4 regions of the Microbispora sp. NPDC049633 genome follow, and region 3 is predicted to be linked to each of the others. Evidence: riboswitches for the same ligand, from Rfam matches in the RefSeq annotation. Region 3 holds a riboswitch; each other region holds the start of a gene.

The links. A riboswitch is a leader RNA that binds a small molecule or an ion and turns the genes downstream of it on or off. The one in region 3 is predicted to bind cyclic di-AMP.
Region 1: it holds a riboswitch for cyclic di-AMP, as region 3 does, so the genes downstream of both, AB0J39_RS36515 (NlpC/P60 family protein) here and AB0J39_RS11460 (C40 family peptidase) in region 3, are expected to answer to the same signal.
Region 2: it holds a riboswitch for cyclic di-AMP, as region 3 does, so the genes downstream of both, AB0J39_RS29950 (C40 family peptidase) here and AB0J39_RS11460 (C40 family peptidase) in region 3, are expected to answer to the same signal.
Region 4: it holds a riboswitch for cyclic di-AMP, as region 3 does, so the genes downstream of both, AB0J39_RS18185 (CHAP domain-containing protein) here and AB0J39_RS11460 (C40 family peptidase) in region 3, are expected to answer to the same signal.

Annotation. Positions count from the first base shown of each region.
Region 1 covers NZ_JBFAOO010000276.1:1,600-6,928, reverse strand. Annotated here, with positions in the region: gene AB0J39_RS36525 (NADP-dependent oxidoreductase) at 1-412, opposite strand, end outside; gene AB0J39_RS36520 (LuxR family transcriptional regulator) at 725-973, shown strand; gene AB0J39_RS36515 (NlpC/P60 family protein) at 1,181-2,140, opposite strand; cyclic di-AMP (ydaO/yuaA leader) riboswitch at 2,293-2,445, opposite strand; gene AB0J39_RS36510 (amino-acid N-acetyltransferase) at 2,836-3,387, shown strand; gene AB0J39_RS36505 (RDD family protein) at 3,536-4,879, shown strand.
Region 2 covers NZ_JBFAOO010000159.1:12,006-17,334, forward strand. Annotated here, with positions in the region: gene AB0J39_RS29935 (GNAT family protein) at 1-123, opposite strand, end outside; gene AB0J39_RS29940 (NYN domain-containing protein) at 446-1,762, shown strand; gene AB0J39_RS29945 (NlpC/P60 family protein) at 1,898-2,860, shown strand; cyclic di-AMP (ydaO/yuaA leader) riboswitch at 3,159-3,317, shown strand; gene AB0J39_RS29950 (C40 family peptidase) at 3,439-3,963, shown strand; gene AB0J39_RS29955 (hypothetical protein) at 4,067-4,993, shown strand; partial or broken gene AB0J39_RS29960 (alpha-(1-2)-phosphatidylinositol mannosyltransferase) at 5,082-5,329, shown strand, end outside.
Region 3 covers NZ_JBFAOO010000032.1:35,790-41,118, reverse strand. Annotated here, with positions in the region: gene AB0J39_RS11475 (PEP/pyruvate-binding domain-containing protein) at 1-413, shown strand, start outside; gene AB0J39_RS11470 (histidine phosphatase family protein) at 494-1,108, shown strand; gene AB0J39_RS11465 (non-reducing end alpha-L-arabinofuranosidase family hydrolase) at 1,728-3,209, shown strand; gene AB0J39_RS11460 (C40 family peptidase) at 3,347-3,682, opposite strand; cyclic di-AMP (ydaO/yuaA leader) riboswitch at 4,031-4,190, opposite strand; gene AB0J39_RS11455 (hypothetical protein) at 4,471-5,329, opposite strand, start outside.
Region 4 covers NZ_JBFAOO010000062.1:2,790-8,118, forward strand. Annotated here, with positions in the region: gene AB0J39_RS18175 (PHB depolymerase family esterase) at 1-1,203, shown strand, start outside; partial or broken gene AB0J39_RS18180 (DUF305 domain-containing protein) at 1,732-2,123, shown strand; gene AB0J39_RS18185 (CHAP domain-containing protein) at 2,158-2,766, opposite strand; cyclic di-AMP (ydaO/yuaA leader) riboswitch at 3,133-3,275, opposite strand; gene AB0J39_RS18190 (GNAT family N-acetyltransferase) at 3,531-4,283, opposite strand; gene AB0J39_RS18195 (SPW repeat protein) at 4,671-5,141, opposite strand; gene AB0J39_RS18200 (glycoside hydrolase family 15 protein) at 5,281-5,329, opposite strand, start outside.

The DNA.
Region 1 (5,329 bases), on a different contig from region 3:
GGTCGAGCGCCTGGACGGCGGTGAGCGCGTTCAGCGGCAGTGTCGACGCCTCGGGTGCGGCCACCCCCGCGGGCGCCGGCGCGACGGCCGCCTCGTCCAGCACCACCAGGTCCGACTGAGCCTTGGGCCGGTCGGTCAGCCGATCCGACAGCCCGATGACGCGCTCACCGGGGCGTACGGCCGTCACGCCCGCTCCGGCCCGGTCGACCACGCCCGCCACGTCCCAGCCCAGCGCGTACGCCTCCAGCCGGGGCGTGAGGCCGTAATCGGGCAGGGCGCCCGAGGCGGTGATGAGGTCGATCGGGTTGACGGCGGCCGCCTCCACCCTGATCCGCACCTGGCCCGGCCCCGGCTCGGGATCTGGCGTCTCGATCACCCGTACGGCACCGTCCTGTGCCACCAGTGTTCTCATGTGTCCTCCTTCCACCTGGCGCCGAGCGTAGGGGGAGTTACTCTCTTTCAGTTAGTAGGCACCTGTAAGTGCGTAAGTAAGGCGGAGGAAAGGTGTAATCGACCCTCGGTGCCGGTCCGAACCCGACTGCCGGCTCACGTGCCTGGGTGAAATCTCCGAGCGCCGCCGGAAGCGATCGGGCGGAGGCTGTCGAGGCGCCCCGGAAGGCGTACGACCGGCCGGTCGGCTTTCAACCTTGACGACCTTCGCGGCAGGCGTTTACCTTCCCTGAAGGGTGGGCCGACGAATCATCGTCGTGGGGGAGGGCGGACGATGGGTGTTCCCGAGGTCGTCTACCGAGGTGACAGTCTCGCCTCGGACTTTGATCGTGCCGGTATCACCGATGAGGACTTACTTCTTCTCGCGGAGCTGGCCAAGGGCGTGACCGCAGACCGCGTGGGCCGCAGTCTCGACGTCAGCGGGCGCACGGTGCGGCGGCGGCTGCGGGGCATCTGCGACCGCATCGGCGTCGCGACGGCGATCGAGGCCGTCGCCTGGGCGGCACGCCGCCGCCTCATCTGACCGTGTTCCGGATCGCACGAGGCCGGGAAGGGCGCCGGAGAAAGCGGCGACGTCGGCGGAGCCGTCCAAGCGGCGGCTCGGCCGGCGTGAGCTCCGGGTCGCGCGGTCTCGCGGCGAGGCTAGGCCGGTGTGAGCTCCGGGTCGCGCGGTCTCGCGGCGCGGTTCAGCCGGCGCGCGCTCCGGGGCGCGCGGTCTCGGCGGCCCCGCTCAGTCGGCGACGCGCACCGCTCCCGCGAACGGCCGTCCGGCGATCTTGGCGATGTGGATGACGTCTCCCGTGCGCGGCGCGTGGATCATGTAGCCGCCGCCGATGTAGATGCCCACGTGGTGCAGGTCGGAGTAGAAGAACACCAGATCGCCGGGGCGGAGCTGGTCGCGGGAGATGTGGGTGCCGGCCGTCCACTGGTCGCCCGTGTAGTGGGGCAGGCTGATGCCGACGGCCTGGTAGGCCGCCATGACGAGACCCGAGCAGTCGAAGGAGCCGGGGCCCTCGGCGCCCCACACGTACGGCTTGAGCTGCTGCCTGAGGGCCCAGCGCGCCGCCTGGGCGGCCTTGCCGTCGCCCACGATCGGGAACGCCATCCGGCTGCGCGTCTCGCTGCCGACCGTGCGGGAGACCTGCCGGTAGAGGCTGCTCTCGGTCTTCTTGATCAACTTGGTGATCTTGTCGCGGCGCGAGTCGAGGCCGGTGAGCAGCTTCTTGACCTCGGCCTGCCGGGCCGCCGCGCTCTCCCTGGCCCGCGCGGCGGCGTCCATGGCCTTGGTGACCTCGGCGACCTCCTGGCTCTCCTGCAGCTCCAGCGCGTACGTCGTGGAGGCCTGGCTCAGGTACTTCCGCGGGTCGGCGTCGCTGTCGATGAGCACGAGCGCGTTGCCGAGCCCGTTGGTCATGTAGGAGTGCTGCGCGAGGGCGCTGGCCTTCTGCCGGCGGACCTCCAGCTCGGCCTCGCTCTTGGCGAGGTTCTTCTTGGCGAGCTCGGCGGACCTCTCGGCCGCCTTCAGCCGCACGCGCTCGCCGTTGTACTGCTCGGTGAGGCTCTCGATCTCGGTGTAGAGGCTCTCGACCTGTTCCGTGAGCTCCTTGAGGCTCGGCTTGGGGTCGGCGGTGGCGCGGACCACCGGGGCGCCGAACGTGATCGCGGTGAGCGCGACGCCGACGAACGCCAATCGGCGGATGGCACCCGGACCGGCCGTGCCGGATCCGGACCGTCGGCGGCGGGCGTGCCTGCCCGCCGGCCGTCCTCCACGCGTGCGCAACCGAGCTCCTCTCCCACATGTGCCCCGCGGCAGGCCGTGTGTCGTGGAGCACGGCCATGTGGCGGGGCACTACTGAGCGCCTACCGGGTTAGCTGACGGGTTCGGGCCGGAGTAGCCCTACCTTGGTGGATTCACCCCTTGACGATCTAGACCGAACCGATCCTGATCCTGCAGTTGGGTCCCCGGCTCCCCTCCGCACTCGGTGCTTCGAAGATTCGGCGCCCGGCCGCCGTGAGCGCTCACGATGACCGGCATCGTCGGTGGACGATAGTGCACGGCGAGTTCTTGCTCAACCAGAACTCCGAAACCCGTCTACGTTTGACAACCAAACGATCACAGCTGGGTCACGGGCTCAATGGGGGTACATCCGCGTTTACCTGTGTTTGGAGCGATTCGAGGTGGTGGATGTGCCGCGCGGACTGCCGGAAAAAGTGGGACGAACCGGATCGCGGTCTCGCGGGTCGGCCGGGCGTCCATCCGTATCCTGACGGCTACAGAGGGTCAGGCCTCATGTCGGGCGTGGTGTTTGGGAATGACCGTTATCCGTGGAGGTCCTTCGCGCCGACTATGAGGGATCGGATTGCGTCCGGCTAGGCTGACCGCTCATGGAGCAGGTCGCCGCGCAGACATCCAGTGGTTCGGGTGCCACGGCCGTGACGGTGCGCCGGGCCAGGACGCCGGACGTCCGGGCGATCCGGCGCCTCGTCGACGCGTACTCGGGCGTCGGCCCCCGTCTGCTCAAGAAGAGCACGGTGACGCTGTACGAGGACGTGCAGGAGTTCTGGGTCGCGGAGGTGGGCGGGCAGGTCGTCGGCTGCGGCGCGCTGCACGTGCTGTGGGAGGACCTCGCCGAGATCAGGACCGTCGCCGTGGACCCCGTGGTGCGTGGTGGGGGCATCGGTCACCGGATCGTCGCCGCGCTCATCGAGACCGCCCAGGATCTCGGCGTGCGGAGGGTCTTCTGCCTCACGTTCGCGGTCGAGTTCTTCGCCCGGCACGGCTTCCGGCCCATTCAGGGCACACCGGTCTCTCCCGAGGTGTACGCGGAACTGCTCGCGTCGTACGACGAGGGCGTCGCCGAGTTCCTCGATCTGGAGCACGTCAAGCCGAACACTCTGGGGAACACCCGGATGTTGCTGCACCTCGACCGCCATTGACCGCCGTTCACGCCCCGGCAGATAATGATCTTGACGCGAATTGTCAGCGTCCGCAAAGGTGACTGTTGTTACGCCTGTCGCTACTTTTGGCAATATCAGCGTGTGCTACGGACGTGCGGCGCATGCGTCTTCGAAACGAGGTGACACGGTGAGCACCGGACAGCCGCCGTACCCCCAGGACGAGTCGGACGGAACGCCACCGCCGTCATCGCACCCCGGGTACGGCACGGACAGACAGGCCCAGGACTACGACCCTGACGTGACGGTCGTCAACTACCGCCACACGGGGCAGAACACGGGCCCGCAGCAGCCGCCCGGCTACGACGCCGCCCAGGGCGGCTACGGCCAGCAGCAGGGCTACGGGGCCCAGCAGGGCCAGCAGCAGGGCTACGGCCAGACCGGGCCCCAGCAGGGGTACGGCCAGCAGGCCGCCTCGCAGCAGTACGGCCAGCAGCAGGGCTACGGCCAGACGGGCCCGCAGCAGGGCTACGGGGCCCAGCAGGGCCAGCAGCAGTACGGCCAGCAGACCCCGCAGCAGGGCTACGGTCAGCAGCAGGGTCAGCAGCAGGGGTACGGCGCCCAGCAGCAGTACGGTCAGCAGGGCTACGGCGCCCAGCAGGGCCAGCAGCAGGGCTACGGCCAGACCGGACCCCAGCAGGGGTACGGCCAGCAGGCCGCCTCGCAGGACTACGGTCAGCAGCAGGGCTACGGCGCCCAGCAGCAGTACGGCCAGCAGGGCTACGGCGCCCAGCAGGGTCAGCAGCAGGGCGGCTACGGCCAGCAGCAGTACGGTCAGCAGGGCTACGGCGCCCAGCAGGCCGCCTCGCAGGACTACGGCCAGCAGCAGTACGGCCAGCCGGGGTACGGCCAGCAGCAGGGCTACGGTCAGCAGCAGGCTTACGGCGCTCAGCAGTACGGCCAGCAGGGCTACGCCCAGCCCGCCTACGGCCAGCCGTACGCGGCCGCGGGGCCGATCCCGCCCGGCGCCCCGGCGCCGCTCGCGGAGTGGTGGCAGCGCCTCGTCGCCCGCATCATCGACGGCGTGGTCGTCGGCATCCCCTTCGGGATCATCTCGGTCGTGATCGCGGCGATCATCATCACCAACCCGAGTGTCGACATCGCGAACGGGAGGATCACCCCGGGAGGCGGTTACTTCCTGGCGGAACTGCTCACGGCGATCCTGGCCGGCATCGTCATGGTCGGTTACGAGTTCGTCATGCTGCGCCAGCGCGGGCAGACGCTCGGAAAGATCGCGATGGGCATCAAGGTCGTATCGATCGGCGGAACCCTCGACGGCGGCCTCGCCGTCGACACGGCCGGTAAGCGCGCAATCGTGATGTGGGGTCCGCAGTTGGTGCGCTGGATTCCCTTCGTCACGTACCTGGCGGGCATCTTCTCGTTGCTGAATATCCTGTGGCTGCTTTGGGACAGGCCGTTGCAGCAGGCGTTGCATGACAAGGTCGCCAAGACCGTGGTGGTCAAGGTCAGGTAACGACCGTTGGGGGGGCCGATGGAACGGACCATCGGCCCCTTTTTCTATGGCCGCTTTGGCGCCGCCGGTACCGGGTGCCCATCCGGCTGTGCGGGAAAAACCGTACGGGGCCGCCCGGGCGTGCCATGCTTGGGTTCACCGTCCCGAGAGGTGCCCCCAATGACCGCGAGACCGCCCCCGGCGCCAATCCTTAAGCCCGGCCCTCGCCGTCCCCGTCCGGGTCATATCGGTCCACGGGCGGCTTAAGGAACCGTCAGGGGCGCTTATGGGGCAGTATGGAGCCGCAGGGGCCCTTATGGCGCTCCGGATGCACACCGCTCTACCCGGCGGCGGACGCCGCCCGCGGAATGCGGGGACCGTTTGGCCGTGCGAAAGTCGGCCGCCCGGCCGCCCGGGCCGTCCACGTGATTGTGCTCCCGCTCCTTTATTCGATCTTCATGCCGCCGCTTG
Region 2 (5,329 bases), on a different contig from region 3:
CCAGTACAGGTGTCTGGTCACCTCCGGCAGGGAGTGGAAGGCGTGCAGGTCGTCGAGGTCGGCCTCGGCGAAGGGGCGCAGGACCAGCCGGGGGGTCGTGATCGGGTACGGCGGGGTGAACACGCCGCCAAGCGTACGGACGGGTGCCGGGCGCCCGCCAACGGGTCGTCCGCGCCGGGCCGCACCGCCGGCGGCCCGGTGACAGATCATGAACGCGGCATGGACACGGTGCGACGGCCGTACCCTTGGAAGGGACAAGAACAAGGGAGTGTCTCGCAGATCTTGCCGTGTGAGGGCGGCCCGGTGGGCGCGCCGCGAGGCTCACGTCTCGCGGCGGCGGGCATCGGGGGGCGTTCTCGCACTCGGGGGCGACAGCACCGCGAGGCGCCGCCGGGGCGACCGCAGTGGGCAGAAGATCTGTAGGACACGGCCGAGGAGCGACGAGATGAGTTCAGCCGGAGAAGGCCTGTCTCGTCCGTTGCCCGAGCAGGTCCGCTTACACGTGGTGGAGGTCGCGGCGCAGGTGCTGGGCTCGATGCCCGCCGCCGCCGTGCCGCCGCCGTTGCGCAACATCGCCAAGTTCGACCCACGCAAGCGCGCCCGACTGGGCAGCGCGCCCATCGCGGCCCAGCTGGAGAACGACAAGGAGTTCCGCGAGCGGGTGGCCGAGACGCTGGAGGCGGCCTGGCCCGAGCTGGTGACGAGCCTGGCCGAGGGTACGGTGCCCCCCGCGGCCGAGCCGGTGCTGGTCGCGGCGGCGGCCTACCTGACCCGTCCGCCCGGCTGGCCGGACCTGGTCGAGCAGGCGCGGGCCGACCTGGAGCAGGCCGCCGCGGCGGGCAGCCAGCGGGAGCAGGCGGAGACGCGGCTGCGCGAGCAGCTCGCGGCGCAGCGAGCCTCCGCCAAGGAGGAGATCGACCGGGTGCGCGAGCAGCTCAAGGCGGCCCGCGCGGAGAACTCCGACCTGCGGCGCAAGCTGCACGAGGCCCGTGAGCGGGTCAGGGCCGCCGAGACCAGGGCGGCCGAGCTGGAGGCGGAGACGGCCGAGGCGCGGGCCAGGGTCGCGAGCGCCAACGGCGCGGCCGAGACCGAGCTGCGCCGGCTCAAGGAACGCCTGGCGGACGCCGAGCGCCAGCTGGAGGCGAGCCGCAGGGCCGCCCGCGAGGGCCGCAGCATCGAGGACGCCCGGGTCCGGGTGCTGCTGGACGCGCTGCAGGACACCGCCGCGGGGCTGCGCAAGGAGCTCGGCCTGCCCACGACGATCAGCAGGCCGGCCGACTACGTGACCGCCGTCGTGCCGGGCGAGCCGGGCGTGACGGCCGTGCCCGCGCGGGCGCTGGCCAACGACGACCCCCAGCTGCTCGACCAGCTCCTGGCCCTCCCTCACCTGCACCTGATCGTCGACGGCTACAACGTGACCAAGACCGGCTACCCCTCGCTGACCCTCGCCGACCAGCGGGCCCGGCTGCTCACCGGGCTCGGCGGGCTCGCCGTCCAGACGCGGGCGGAGGTGACGTGCGTCTTCGACGGCGCCGAGCTGAACGGGCCCGTCCAGGTGTCCGCGCCGCGCGGGGTCCGGGTGATGTTCAGCGCGCCCGGGGAGATCGCCGACGACCTCATCCGCACGCTGGTGCGGGCGGAGCCGTCGGGGCGGGCGATCGCGGTCGTCTCCTCCGACCGGGAGGTGGCCGAGTCGGTGCGCCGCATGGGCGCGCGCCCGGTGCCCTCGCTCCTGCTGCTGCGCCGGCTCGGCCGCGGTTGAGCGCCCGTACGCACGCTCCGGACGCGCCTCGTCGCCCTGTGTCATGACCACGGCGAATACCTGCGACCAGGTTGAAGCTTCATGATCGCCTAGATAGAGTCGCGCGCAGGTTTCGTAGATCTAAAGGGGGCCTCAGTGCGAGGGCGTGTGCCGGTGGCCACCGGTTTGGCCGCCGTGGTCCTGCTGATGCCGGTGACGGGCGCGCAGGCGGATCCGAAGCCCACAGTCGCGCAGGCCAAGGCGAAGCTGAACAAGCTCAACGAGCAGGCCGACAAGCTCGTGGACCGCTACAACGCGGCCAACGAGAAGTGGAAGAAGGCGAGGCGGAAGTACCTCGCCGTCAACGAGGACTACAAGAAGCACAACGTCCGGGTGGAGGAGCTCCGCTCCGGGCTGGTCACGATGGCCGTCAACAGCTACCAGGTCGGCGAGATGGGCTCGTGGGGCGGCGTCTTCTACAGCTCGAATCCCGACTCCACGCTCAGCGGCCTCGCCACGCTCAACCACATCTCGGCCGAGCGCGCCGGGCGGCTCCGGGAGTACGAGAGCGCCATCCAGGGCCTCAAGGACCGCCGTGACCAGAGCAAGGCGTCCTACAACGAGGCCGCCGACGTCAGGAGCGAGCTCGCCGACGAGAAGGAGAAGGTCGACAAGCTCGTCAGGGAGCAGATGAAGCTGCTGCGCTCGCTCGGGACGTACAACCCGGGCAACCCGAACAGCGCCGGCATCGTCTACACCGGGCCGGCGTCGGGCAACGCGCTGGCGGCCCTTCAGTTCGCCTACAAGCAGGTCGGCAAGCCCTACCGCTACGGAGGCACCGGGCCGGACTCCTGGGACTGTTCGGGTCTCGTGCAGGCCGCCTGGTCGGCCGCGGGGGTGACCCTGCCCCGGACGAGCTACGAGCAGTGGGCCTGGGGCGCGAGCCGCAGGGTCTCGCTGGACGAGCTCCAGCCGGGCGATCTGCTCTGGCACGCCGGGTACGGGCACGTCGGCATCTACGCCGGCGACGGCAAGGTCGTCCACGCTCCGCAGACCGGAGATGTTGTGAAGATTGTCACACTTGCCGAGTATCACGCCATCGGCGCCGTCCGTCCCTGACGTCTCGCCCGCGCTGTGATGGTTGCGTCTGAAGTGACCGAACTCAGCCTCTGTGGCGGGACTGTGAGCAGAGTCACATTTAGCCATCCGTGCTGCGGGTAAGCTGCGGTTTCTTCTCCGCGGCCTTCGTTATCCGATCTTTATCCGGCGGCGGGGCTTTGCCGAACGCGCCGGGTCCTGGGTAGCTTCTGGGCCGCGGCGAGCACGCCTCGCCGCCGCGAACCGGTCCGGCCGGCCGGTAGCGCGAACAATTCCACCGTCATCGGCGCCCCCAACACCCCCTCGCGGGATCCCCGGCGCCGGTGGCCTGCCGAGTCCGTGCAGTCAGGAGGCACGGAGCCGGGGAACCATCGACCTTCACGCGAAGGTCCGGGGTGAATCGGCGCATCGCGCGCCGTAGGGCGACTTCCCCGCCCGAACCCGTCAGCTAACCCGGTAGGCGTTTGCGGAAGAGCCGAGGAGAGATCCTGTCTACCACCCCCGCTAGCCTGTCCCGTATTGCCCGAATTGCCCTTGGAAGTGCCGCTCTGACGGCATCCGTAGGGGTCGCCGGTGCGCATCCGGCGGCGGCCGACACGGTGACGGTCACGGTCGTCAAGACAGCCCCCGAGACGAAGACGGCCCCGAAGACGGCCACGGCGACCGGTGCGAACACCACCGCCCGCCAGGCCGCGGCGAAGAAGCAGGCGACGAAGAAGAAGTCCGCCGCCAAACGGAAGGTCAGCAGAAGCGCGCTCCAGCGGGCCAAGGCCCTGCGCGCGGTGCAGACCGCCAGGAAGCAGATCGGCGACCCCTATCGCTACGGGGCCACCGGACCGGGCGCGTTCGACTGCTCGGGCCTGGTCCAGTACGCCTGGCGCAAGGCGGGCGTACGGCTGCCGCGCACGACGTGGTCCATCCGCGGCGCGGTCAGGAAGAAGGTGTCCTGGGGGCACTTCGAGCCCGGTGACCTGATCTTCACCAGCGGCGGCGGTCACGTCGGCATGTACGTCGGGCACGGCAAGATGGTCCACGCTCCGCACAGCGGCACGCGGGTGCGGATCGACAAGCTGGACGCCTACCGGAGGAGCACCTTCGTGGGTGCCGTCCGTCCGGGCGTCTGAGGGCGCCGGTCACCAAGCCCCCTCGACCGGTGCCGTCCTTGCGGCCCCGTCCACCTCGCCGAGGTGGACGGGGCCGTGGCATGTGCTGGCTACCATGCACGGCGTGACTGTCACGAGCGGCGTGCCCGTAGTCGTGCCGGACGGCGTGCCGGGCGTGCGCGCCGAGGCCGACCGGCGCCGGCCCGCGAATCCGTCCCACGGAGTCCGTCCCCGCCGTGCCGCGGCCGTGGCCGTCGCGCTGGCCGCGCTGCTGGCCGGGCCGGAGGCCGCGGCCCCGCCCGATCCGCTGCTCGCCCTGCGGCTCGACGCCCGCGCCGCCGCGCGGGAGCATCCGGGCATGTGGACCGGTGCCTCCGTCGCCCGCGGCGCGCGCGCTGTCGTCGTCGGGTCGCCCCGGCCGCTGGTCGCCGAGATCGCCGCGCTGGCCGATCGCGCGGACCGTGCGGTGCGGAGGATCTGGGGCGGGTACGGCGGCGCGGTGGTCCTCGTGCCTCGCGGCGAGGAGCAGACCGCCGTGCTGGCCGCGCCGGCGAAGGTGGAGGGCCTGGCGGCCGTCGCCACCGGCGGCCGGGTGATCGTGCAGCCGGCCGCGTTCGCCCGCCTGTCCGCGACGGGCCGCCTGGTCGTCGTGACCCATGAGCTGACGCACGTCGCGACCGCCGGCCCCCGCGCCGTCCCGATGTGGCTCATGGAGGGCTTCGCCGACTACGTGGGCTACTTGGACAGCGGGCTGCCGGTCCGCACGGTGGCCGCCGAGCTGGCCGCCGACGTGGCCGCCGGCAGGCCGGCGCTGCGGGAGCTGCCGGGGCCCGGCGACTTCGCCGCCAGGCCCGCCCAGGCGTACGAGGAGGCGTGGCTGGCCTGCCGCTACATCGCCGCCCGGTTCGGCGAGCGGAGGCTGGTCGCCCTCTACCGCGCCGCGCGGCGCGAGGAGATCGGCGCCGCCCTGCGGGAGGTGCTCGGGCTGACCCCCGGCCGCCTGACCCTCGAATGGCGGGCGTACGCGCGCGGGCAGCTCGCCCGGTCCTGATCGGGTTTCGGCGGCGGGACCGCCGCGGCTGCGACAATGCCTTCTCGGGCGGCGCGGGCGGACCGCGCGTGGCACGCCGGGGGTGAGGATGACGAAGCGGACGCTGATCGTCACGAACGACTTCCCGCCCAGACCGGGCGGCATCCAGGCGTTCGTGCACGGCCTCGCCTCACGCAGGCCGCCCGGCTCGGTGGTCGTGTACGCCCCGCGCTGGAAGGGGTGCGAGGACTTCGACGCCCGCCAGCCGTACGAGGTGGTCCGTCACCCCTCCTCGCTGATGCTGCCGACGCGCTCGGTGGCGAGGAGGGCGGCGGCGCTGGTCGAGGACGGCGCCAC
Region 3 (5,329 bases):
GTGGCCGCACGTGGGTTCTGCAAGCGCGGCCGGTCACCGCCGCGCTCCCGCCGCCGGCATCGCCTTCCGGCGCTCCGGACACTCCGGCCGCTACGTTCTACGGAACGCCGGGCAGCCACGGGACCGTGACCGGCACCGCGAGGATCGTCCGTGGTCCCGTCGACTTCGCGCGCGTGCGCTCGGGCGACATCCTCGTCTGCCCATTCACCGACCCCGCGTGGACCCCACTGCTGCGCATCGCCGCCGGCGTCGTCACCGAGACCGGAGGCGTGCTCTCCCACGCCGCGATCGTCGCTCGAGAGCACGCCATTCCCGCCGTCCTCGGCCTCCCGAACGCGACGAGCGACCTCCGGGACGGCACCGTCGTCACCATCGACGGCACCACCGGCACGGTCACGGCAAAGGGCGACTGACCTCCTCGGCATCCCGCCGCCCCACCCCACGGCGAAAGGAGGCGGGGAAGGGTCCGCAGGGACTCCCGCCCCGGCTGCGCATGGCTACTCGACGCCTCTACCTGGCCCGTCACGGTGCGGCCGACGCGTTCGGGAACCTCACCGACATCGGACGCCGGCAGGCGGCCCTGCTGGGCGAACGGCTCACCGGCGTACCGGTCGACGCCGTGTGGCACTCGCCGCTGCCACGCGCCGTCGCGAGCGCGCGGGAACTCGCCCGTCACCTGCCGGGGGTGCCGGTGGCCGAGGTCGCCGAACTCGTCGACCACGTGCCCTACGTCCCGGGCGCGGCCGAAACGCCTCCGTCCTGGGCCGGCTTCTTCGACGGCTACGACGACACCGAGGCGGCCTCGGGCCGCAGACTCGCCGAGGCCCTGGTCGCCCGGTTCGCGAAGGTCCCCGGCACCACCGCGGAGGGAACCCGGCACGACACACGGGAGGTGCTGGTGACGCACGCCTACCAGATCGCGTGGCTGGTGCGGCACGCGCTGGACGCGCCGCCGTCTCGGTGGCTCGGGTTGAACAGCGCCAACACCGCACTGACGGTCATCGACTACCGCGACGGCCTGCCGCCCACGCTCGTGATGTTCAATGACATGAGCCACCTCCCGCCCGACCTGCGCTGGACCGGGTTCCCCGAAGGCGTCAGGCCGTGAACCGGGCTCCCGGCCGCTCGCCGGGGAGCGCGGCAATCGGTGATGCGGCAGGCCGCCGCCCGCGTCGGCGCGTACTCGGTTGAAAGTTTCATCACGTGCCGGATCGCATGCGGTGCGGGCCGGGCCCGTAATGCCAGCTGAGTGCGTTCCAGGAGCGCGAGGCGCCGCCGAAGCTCCCGGTCGGCTCTTGACGGACCCCGGCGGATCCTAGTTTGCTCCGCCATTATCACCGGCAACGAGACCTGTGGACGCGGCTCTCCGCGTCGTGAATTGTGAGCGCTAACACGCGCCGGCCACGGAAAGGAGGGTCTCCATGATCGGAGGCGGTCCGCGGCCGCGCGCCACCCCGGCGGCATCCGGACGTGGTCGGCGGGGGGCAGAGTCGCGTCCTTGACGCGGTGCCTCGCCCGGTCGTATCCGCGCCGCTGCACCATCACCGACGAGTAGCCGAGGGAGAGGAACCCGGGATTGCGCCAGATGTTAGCGCTAACAGATCCGTGGTCGCCCTTGGCCTTTCCATTGCGGACTGTACCTGTCCGCCTCCGTGCAATCGCTGCGGTTTTTCCTGGCGTGGCCCGCTTCGCCACGCTTTCACCCCCCGAAGGAGGAGAACGAAACAATGGATTCACCCCCCATTCGCATGACGAGCGGCCGGCGTCGTTCGCCGGTCGGTGTCGGCGTACGCCTCGTGGCGGTGCTGGCCGCGTTGGTGGCGGCCACCGCGACGTGGGCGGTGCCGGCGTCGGCGGCGCCCGCACCCCTGGTGAGTGCGGCGTCGGGGCGTTGCCTGGACGTGGCGGGCAACACCGACGCGCTGGGCACCGCCCTGCAGATCTACGACTGCAACGGGCAGGCGAACCAGGGCTTCGAGTTCACCTCCGCCGGTGAGCTGCGGACCTTCAACGGCACCCGGTGCGTGGACGCCTACAACATGGGCACGACGAACGGCACCAAGGTCGTGATCTGGTCCTGCAACGGCCAGAACAACCAGAAGTGGCGCCAGAACTCCGACGGCACCATCGTGGGCGTCGCGTCCGGGCTGTGCCTGGACGTCGTCGGCGCCGGCACCGCCAACGGCAGCCAGGTCCAGCTCTACAGCTGCTGGGGCGGCGACAACCAGAAGTGGAGCATCCGCGGAGGTGGCGGCCCGAGCTCGTCACCGTCCCCGACGGTGACGCCGACCGGCGGCACGTGCGACCTCCCGTCGACGTACCGCTGGACCTCCACGGGCTCGCTGGCGAACCCGAAGTCCGGATGGGTCTCGCTCAAGGACTTCACCAACGTCGTCTACAACGGCAAGCACCTGGTCTACGCGACGACGCACAACACGGGCACGAGCTGGGGTTCGATGAACTTCGGCCTGTTCACCAACTGGTCCGACATGGCCTCGGCCAGCCAGAACACGATGCCCTTCTCGGCCGTCGCGCCCACGCTGTTCTACTTCGCTCCGAAGAACATCTGGGTGCTGGCCTACCAGTGGGGCGGGACCGCCTTCTCCTACCGGACCTCCAGCGACCCCAGCAACGTGAACAGCTGGTCGGCGCAGCAGACGCTGTCCACGGCGAGCATCACCGGCTCCGGCACCGGCCCCATCGACCAGACCCTCATCGGTGACGGCCAGAACATGTACCTGTTCTTCGCCGGGGACAACGGCAAGATCTACCGGCAGAGCATGCCCATCGGGAACTTCCCGAGCAGCTTCGGCTCCAACTACACCCAGATCATGAGCGACACGACGAACAACCTGTTCGAGGGCGTCGAGGTCTACAAGCTCCAGGGCCTGAACAAGTACCTGATGCTGGTCGAGTCGATCGGCTCGCAGGGCCGTTACTTCCGCTCGTACACGGCGACCAGCCTGGGTGGTTCGTGGACCCCGCAGGCCACCAGCGAGAGCAACCCCTTCGCGGGCAAGGCCAACAGCGGCGCCACCTGGACCAACGACATCAGTCACGGTGACCTGGTCCGCAGCAACCCCGACCAGACCAAGACCGTCGACGCCTGCAACCTGCAGCTGCTCTACCAGGGCCGCAGCCCCAGCTCCAACGGCGTCGACTACGGCCTCCTGCCCTACCGGCCGGGCGTGCTGACGCTGCAGCGCTGACGATGTGACGCAGGATTCATGAGACCTCCGGTCGGTGTCGCCCGACCGGAGGTTTCCTGTTTCCGAGGGCGCGGGCGCGCGCGGGGTTCCCGGCCTGCGTCGCCGCAGGCCGGGAACCGTCGTCCTCGCGCCCGGTGTCAGACCCCCGGGCGTACGGCGGTGAGGAAGCTGCTCCTCCAGTAGCCCTTGAGGCTGTCGATGCGGACCACCGCGCCGCTGTGGGGGGCGTTGATCACCTTCTTGTGCCCGATGTACATGCCCACGTGGCCGCCGCCGCTGGTGAAGACGAGGTCGCCGGGCTTGAGGTGGGCCAGGCGGACCTTCTTCTTGGCGGCGTTGAGCATCGACCACGTCGTGCGCGGGAGCTTGATCCCGGCCTTGCGCCAGGCGAACTGGACCAGCCCGGAGCAGTCGAACGCCCGCGGGCCTGTGGCGCCCCACACGTAGGGGTCGCCGAGCTGCTTCTTCGCCACCTTGATGGCGCGCTCGGCCTTCTCCTGCTGGAGAGCGGACTTGCTGAGCTTCTTGGCCGCGGCGGCGTCCGGGGTGGCCCCGGCGGTGGTCGCCGCCGTGGTCGCCGCCGCAGTCGGGATCGGGGTCGGGGTCGTGGGCGCCGCGGCGGTGTCCGGGGTGGCTCCCGTCGCGGGGGGCTGGGGCGGGATGAGCGTCGAGGCGGGCTGTGGTGCCGTGACCGTCCCCGGAGCGGCGGCCGCGGGCAGTGCGCCGAAGGCCGCTACAGAGGCGGTGAGCGCGACGCCACCGATCGTGACGCGGGCGATGCGGGACAGGGTGGCGGGGTTGGTAGACAGGGGGTCTCTCCTAGAGTCTTCCGCTTGCGCCTACCGGGTTAGCTGACGGATTCGGGCAGGGAAGTCGCCCTACGGCGCTCGGCGCGCCGATTCACCCCGGACCTTCGTGCGAAGGTCGACTGGTTCCCCGGCTCCGTGCTTCCTTGCCGCACGGATTCGGCGTCACCGGCGCCCTGGGGGGCGGAGAGGACACGACGACGGTGACAGTGGATTTTCGTTTTCAAGCACGGCGGTGCCGGTTCCGCTACGGCGGCGTCATGGGGTACGCCGCCGTCGCAGGGCAAGGAAACTACCAAGCTCTCCCATATCCGGGCAAAGGGCACATAAAGGGTAAGAAGCCCATAAAAGGGATCATGGCCACATAATCGCAGGTCAGAGCCGCGTGCTTGGAGAAACGTGGCGCTCGTCACACCCGGACGAGAGCCGGAGGGAAGCTTCCGGCATCGTGAAGATCAGCGCGTACGCCAGAACGTGCCGTTGGCCGAGGGGTCGTCGGGGTCGCCCTGCGGCACGGTGAAACCCGCGCCCCACAGCGCCGCCGTGCCCGGCCTGCGCGCGATCGAGGACAGGACGGCGTCGGTGCCCGCCTTCCGGGGGAGGGGGACGCTCCTCCACGCCGAGCCCGTCACGTGCCACAGGGTGGGGTTCCAGTTGCCCTGCACGACCCACATGCCGCCCTTGCCGTCGGGCTCCACCTCCGTGTACGGCTGCGCGTTGGCGGCGCCGACCGAGGCGGACCAGGACGTGCCGTTCCAGCGCATCACCAGGGTGCGGTTGTAGGTGACGTCGTCACCCTCGTCGTCCGCGCCCTCCCAGGTGACGCCGCCGACGGCCCACACGTTCCCCGGGCTCACGACGGCGATGTCGGCGAGGAACGCGACGGCGTCGGGGGCGGGCAGCTTGACCGCGGGTGTGGGCACCAGCGCCCAGGACCCTCCGTTCCACCGCATGATCGCGGGACGGTCGCCCTTGCTGCCCGCCGCCCAGACGTCGCGGGCCCTGTACGCGTCGACGGCGGCGGCGTGAGCCGGCAGCCGGACGCTCTTCCACGAGGATCCGTTCCAGTGCCTGGCCGAGGCCGAGGACCCGGCCACCGCCCAGACGTCCTTCGCGCCCGTCGCGTCGGCGTCCGTCGCCGAGAACGCGCCGCCCAGCGAGAAGGTGGTCCACGCGCGGCCGTTCCACCGGGCGGCCTTCCCCTGGCCGAAGACCCAAGCGTTGCTGTTCGAGGTGGCCGCCACGGCCTTCAGCTCGTACGGCGGGGCGCCGGGGACCACCTGCCACGCCCGGCCGTCGTACCTCTGGACCAGG
Region 4 (5,329 bases), on a different contig from region 3:
CCCGCCCGGCCGCCGCGAGCGGTCGCCGCCGTCGCCGTCCTCCTTCTCGTCCTGGCCGGCCTGCTCGGCTCGGGCGCCCCACCCGCGCGGGCCGCGTCACTGGCCCAGGTCGCGTCGTTCGGCTCCAATCCCGGCAACCTCGCGATGTACGCCTACCGTCCCGACGGCCTGCCCGGCGGCCGGCCGCTCGTGGTGCTCCTGCACGGCTGCACCCAGAACGCGAGCGGCTACTTCGCCGACTCGGGCTGGCGCGAGTACGCCGACCGGTGGGGCTTCGCCCTTGTGCTGCCGCAGACGAGCAGCGCCAACAACGCGTCCAGCTGCTTCAACTGGTTCCAGACCGGCGACACCACCAGGGGGCAGGGCGAGGCCGCGTCCATCCGCGCCATGGTGGCGTACGCGGTCGCCGCCTATGGGACCGACCCCGCGCGGGTCTACGTGTCCGGGCTGTCGGCGGGCGGGGCGATGTCCGCCGTCATGCTGGCGACCTACCCGGACGTCTTCGCCGCCGGGTCGATCGCGGCCGGTCTCGCGTACCGCTGCGCGAGCAGCCTGATCGAGGCGTCCGGCTGCCAGTACGGCCCGGCGAGCAGGACCCCGCAGCAGTGGGGTGACCTGGTCCGGAACGCCTATCCCGGCTACGCGGGGCCGTATCCCCGGGTGGCCGTCTGGCAGGGCCAGTCGGACTACACGGTCGTCCCCGCCAACGGGAGGCAGCTGCGCGACCAGTGGGCGAACGTGCGGGGCGTCTCCCCCGCCCCCACCGCCACACGGTCGCTCACCGGCGGCACCACGCTCACCGTCTACGGCGACGACGACGTCCGCCTCTACGAGATCGGCGGCATGGGTCACGGCCTCCCCGTCGATCCCGGCGGCGCCCCCGACCAGTGCGGCGCCACCGCGGCGTACTTCCTCGACACGATCTGCTCGGCCTACCACGACGCCCGGTTCTTCGGCCTGGACGGCGGCGCCCAGCCCAGCCCCAGCCCCAGCCCCACCCCCTCGCCCGGCGGCACGCCGGCCGGGACGTGCGTACGGGCGAGCAACTACGCCCACACCACGGCGGGACGGGCGTACCAGTCCGGCGGCCACACCTACGCCAAGGGGTCGAACGACGCGATGGGCCTGTGGAACACGTTCACCGTCCACGCGCTCCGGCAGACCGGCCCGGATCACTGGGTGCTCGCCGACGGCCAGTGCTGACCCGCCGCCTTCCGAGGGACCTCGTGGCCCCCCGACCGGCAGGAGGCCCGGGAGGCATGACCGGCATCCGGCCGGGCACGTCTCCCGGGGCGGACGGCGGGGGCGTCGCGTCCGGGCACGGCGGAGGTTTCGCGGGCGGACAGGCCCCGCGGCTTCCGGCGTGCCACCGCGTGCCGGGTCGCCACCGCGGGCCGGACCGCCACCGCGGGCCGGGCCGTCGCCCCGTTCCGGCCCAGTCACCGTGTCCGGACGAATACGGAGGTGGTTGCGATGAGCGGACGCGTGCTGCCCTCGGCCCTGCTGGCGGCCGCTCTGCTGAGCGGCACGGGCGGGTACGGCACCGCGGCCTTCGCCGGCACGCCGGCCCCGCCCGCCGCCTTGCCCGCCGCCCCGGTCGCCGCCCCGGTCGCCGCCCCGGTCGCCGCCCCGGTCGCCGCACTGGCCGCCACGACGCCGGCGGCCGGCCACAACGAGCAGGACGTCATGTTCGCCCGGATGATGATCCCGCACCATCGTCAGGCGGTGGAGATGTCGAAGCTGGCCGGCAGCCGGGCGGCCGACGCCCGGGTCAGGCGGCTCGCCGAGCGGATCGAGGCCGCCCAGGCTGCCGAGATCCGCACGATGAGCGGCTGGCTCACCGCCTGGGCGAGCGGGCGCCCGACGAGAGCGCCGCGCCGGCCCACCACGCCATGCCCGGCATGATGTCCCCCGAGGACATGCGACGCCTCGAAGGATTGTCCGGGCGGGCCTTCGACCGGGCCTTCCTCACCATGATGATCCGGCACCACGAGGGCGCCGTCAGCATGGCCCGGGACGAACTGCGCGGCGGAGCGTACGAGCCGGCCCGGCGGATGGCGGCGTCCGTCGTCTCCGGCCAGTCGGACGAGATCACGGAGATGAAGCACCTCCTCCAGCAGTGACCGGCCCGCTTGTCCGGGACGCGGCCGGCGGAGGTCAGCGGGTGCGGCGCCTGCGGTGCCGTCCGACGGAGGGCGCCGCCGCGGCCCTGAACCGGAGCCCGGTCACGGCGGTGGAGACCACCGCGAAGAGCAGACCGGCCGGCAGGACGGCGTCGCCCGGCGACCACACGACGTCGGGAGACTGCCCCTGTTGCGCCGCCATGTTCCTGGTGGTGGGCCCGGCCGGACCCTGGACGCTCGCGTTCACCGCGGCCACGGGCTGGACCGTCACCGTCGCCTTCGGCGTCGGCTTGACCTTGCGCGGCAGGCCGTACCCGACGATTTTGTTCTTGTCGCGCACCTTGCGCTTCAGCCAGACGCCGTCGACGTTGCCCTCGATCGTGTGGACCTTCCCGCCCACGACCTTCTCGACCACGCCGACGTGGTCGATGTCGCGGACGTTCTTGGTTCCCGACCAGTCGAAGAAGACCACCGCGCCCGGCTCGGGCTTGTCGCTCCAGGCGTGCTGCTTCTTGAACCACTTGGCGTGCCGTGTGGTCAGCGCGAACTCGCCGACATGGTCCTGCACCCCGGCCCGGTTCGCCGCCCAGGAGACGAACATGTCGCACCAGGGGGCGGTCTTGAAGTCGGGGTCCTTGGCCACGTTGTCGGCGTACCATTCGCCGAACTTCGTATGTTTTCCCGCTCGTTCGCGGTAGCCCAGTTCCGGGCGGACGGCGTCGAGCAGTTGCCGAGCTATGGGATCGCTGGAAATCGGAGGCTCCTCATGGCGCGCTTTAAGACATGACGAACCGGCCCTCCGGGGCGTGATGGCACGACGGCACGACGGCACGACGGCACGGCCGTACGAGGGCACGGCCCCCCGGCGGGGCGGAATCAGAAACGGGAGATGTGGCAGCCCGTCACGGGCGCGCCATCACCCCGGAAGCCTGGAGACGTTCCAGGGCGGGCAAGCGGTCCGTCGATGCGACGCGGACCGGATCGGCAGGTGGAGCCGACACTCCACGCGCTCTCCTCTCCTTGGCCGCCTACCGGGTTAGCTGACGGGTTCGGGCCAGGAGTAGCCCTACCGGATGGTCCGGATTCACCCCAAGAGACATGGGTCCCCGGTTCCCGGGATGGATGACGTCCGGGATTCGGCGGTCGCCGGTCGTCCTCGGGTTGAGGACCGCACACCGGCGCGACACGGGAAGCATAGTAGATAACAAGTAAGACACGGTCCAAAAACCGGCAAATGACCAGATTCGGGCCGCCGCTGCGCGACACTTCCGCTGGTCCTCACGGTCGCGGCCCGTCCTCGGTGAGATACGCCACACAGCCGTACGGCGCCGGCGGCGGACCCGGAGGCCCGCCGCCGTGCGAGCCGCCGGCCGGACGATCACCGGCCGGCGACCGGTCCCGGACGGGTCACTCCTCGAGCGACATGTACAGGCGGGTGCCCGACGGCCGGTAGCCGACGCGTTCGTAGACGCGCCGCGACCCCTCGCCGCCGTACTCGAGCCACACCGACCGCGCGCCACGGGTGAACATCTCGGCGGTCAGCGCGGCGGTGACCGCGGCGGCGACACCCCGGCCGCGGAAGGCCGGGCGCGTGCCGACACCGGCGAGTTCCGACGTGCCGACGGCGGGGGCGGAGCAGGTGGCCGCGCCGGCGCACCCGCCGTCCCGCGCCCGGACGAACCGCACCGCCCCGCCGCTCTCCTGCAGGCGGCGCAGCCGGGCCGCGCCTTCCGGTGAGGCGGCGAACTCGGCGCCGAACGCCTCGGACAGAGCGGCGTCGATCAACAGGTAGTCCTGGTCCGCGACCGGCGTCTCCACCAGGGGACCGCCGTCCCTACGCGGCGTCAGCGTGTCCGGGGTGCAGACGAGATAGTCGTGCACCGCCTCCACGCCGAAGCCCGCCTGGGCGAGCGCCGGCTCCACGCCGGGCGCGGCGTCCGGCGCGAACTCGAGCCGGGGCTTGAGCCCGCGCTCGCGGAACGCCCCGACCAGCGCCGCGACGTCCCGCGCGGACGGCCGGGCTCCGGGCAGGGGGGTGGCGTAGTTGACGTGCGGGCTGCGGGTTCCGGGATCGATCCCGACGACGAAGCCGCCGGTCTCGACGACCTCGGGGCGGCGGCGAAGGTTGGCCACGGCAAAGCTCTGGACATCGATGTCCACGGTGATTGAACCTCACGTTGATGACGAAGGGGAGCGCGCTCCCGCCACGTCTAGCGGACGTTGAGCGCGCGGGGGCCGTCCCCATCGGGGACGCGGACGGTGCGCGGAGCACCGCGGCGTGGGGCCGCCGTGAAACGGTGACGGCACTGCCTGCGCCGGTGCCGCCGGGTGGCGGACCGCTCAGTGCCGAGGGCGGCCGCTGCGGGTCGCCGAAGCCATGGCCTCAGTCCTTCGTCTGTACGCGTGCTGTGAAGCGGTCGCACTCTCCCACGCGTCCGCGCGCGGCCGCAACCGGTTATCCCCCGCCCCCTTCCATGCGGCCGGCCAGGACGCGTACGCGGGCCCGACGACGTCAGGGACGGGTACGCGGCCTGGCCGCGTTCGCGGCTACCACTGGCCGCCCGGTGCGCCGACCCCCCGTCGCCGGCCGCCGCTTTCGTGCTGCCGGTAGTTGGCCGCGAACGCCAGCGCGCCGAGGCCGAACAGGAAGATGATCGCCCCGGTGACCACGTTGTCCCAGATGGTCGCGGTGGTGGCCGGCTGTCCGCGGATCACCCACGGCGCGATGATCGTCCAGACGCCCAGCACCGGCAGCACCCAGCTCACGCCGTACGTGCGGCCGAACGCCGACGCGCAGCTCAGCGCGAGCGCCGCGACCGTCAGCCCGACGATCAGGTTGTTGATCGCCAGGCCGCCGAATCCGGCGAAGCCCACGACCCACGGCGAGATGGCGAGGTAGAGCCCGGCGAGGAGCGTCACTCCGTCCATGATTTGCGCGGGAACGGTCGAGCCCGCGCGATCGTACGTCTGGCGCAGCTCCGTCGCGTCCGGGCGTCGTGCCAGACCTGGTTGCACCATGATGCGTCACCTCTTTCCCCCGGCAGGGCCGCGGTCGCGGGTTTCCCCGGACCTGCCCGGCCCTCACTTGCATCATGCAACGCGGCAGGTGGCGCGGGGTAGGTCGCGAGACGCGCGGGAAACAGATGGACGACATCTGTCAGGCAGATGGACCCGGCGCCGCCAGAGCCTGGGCCGCGTTGACGACG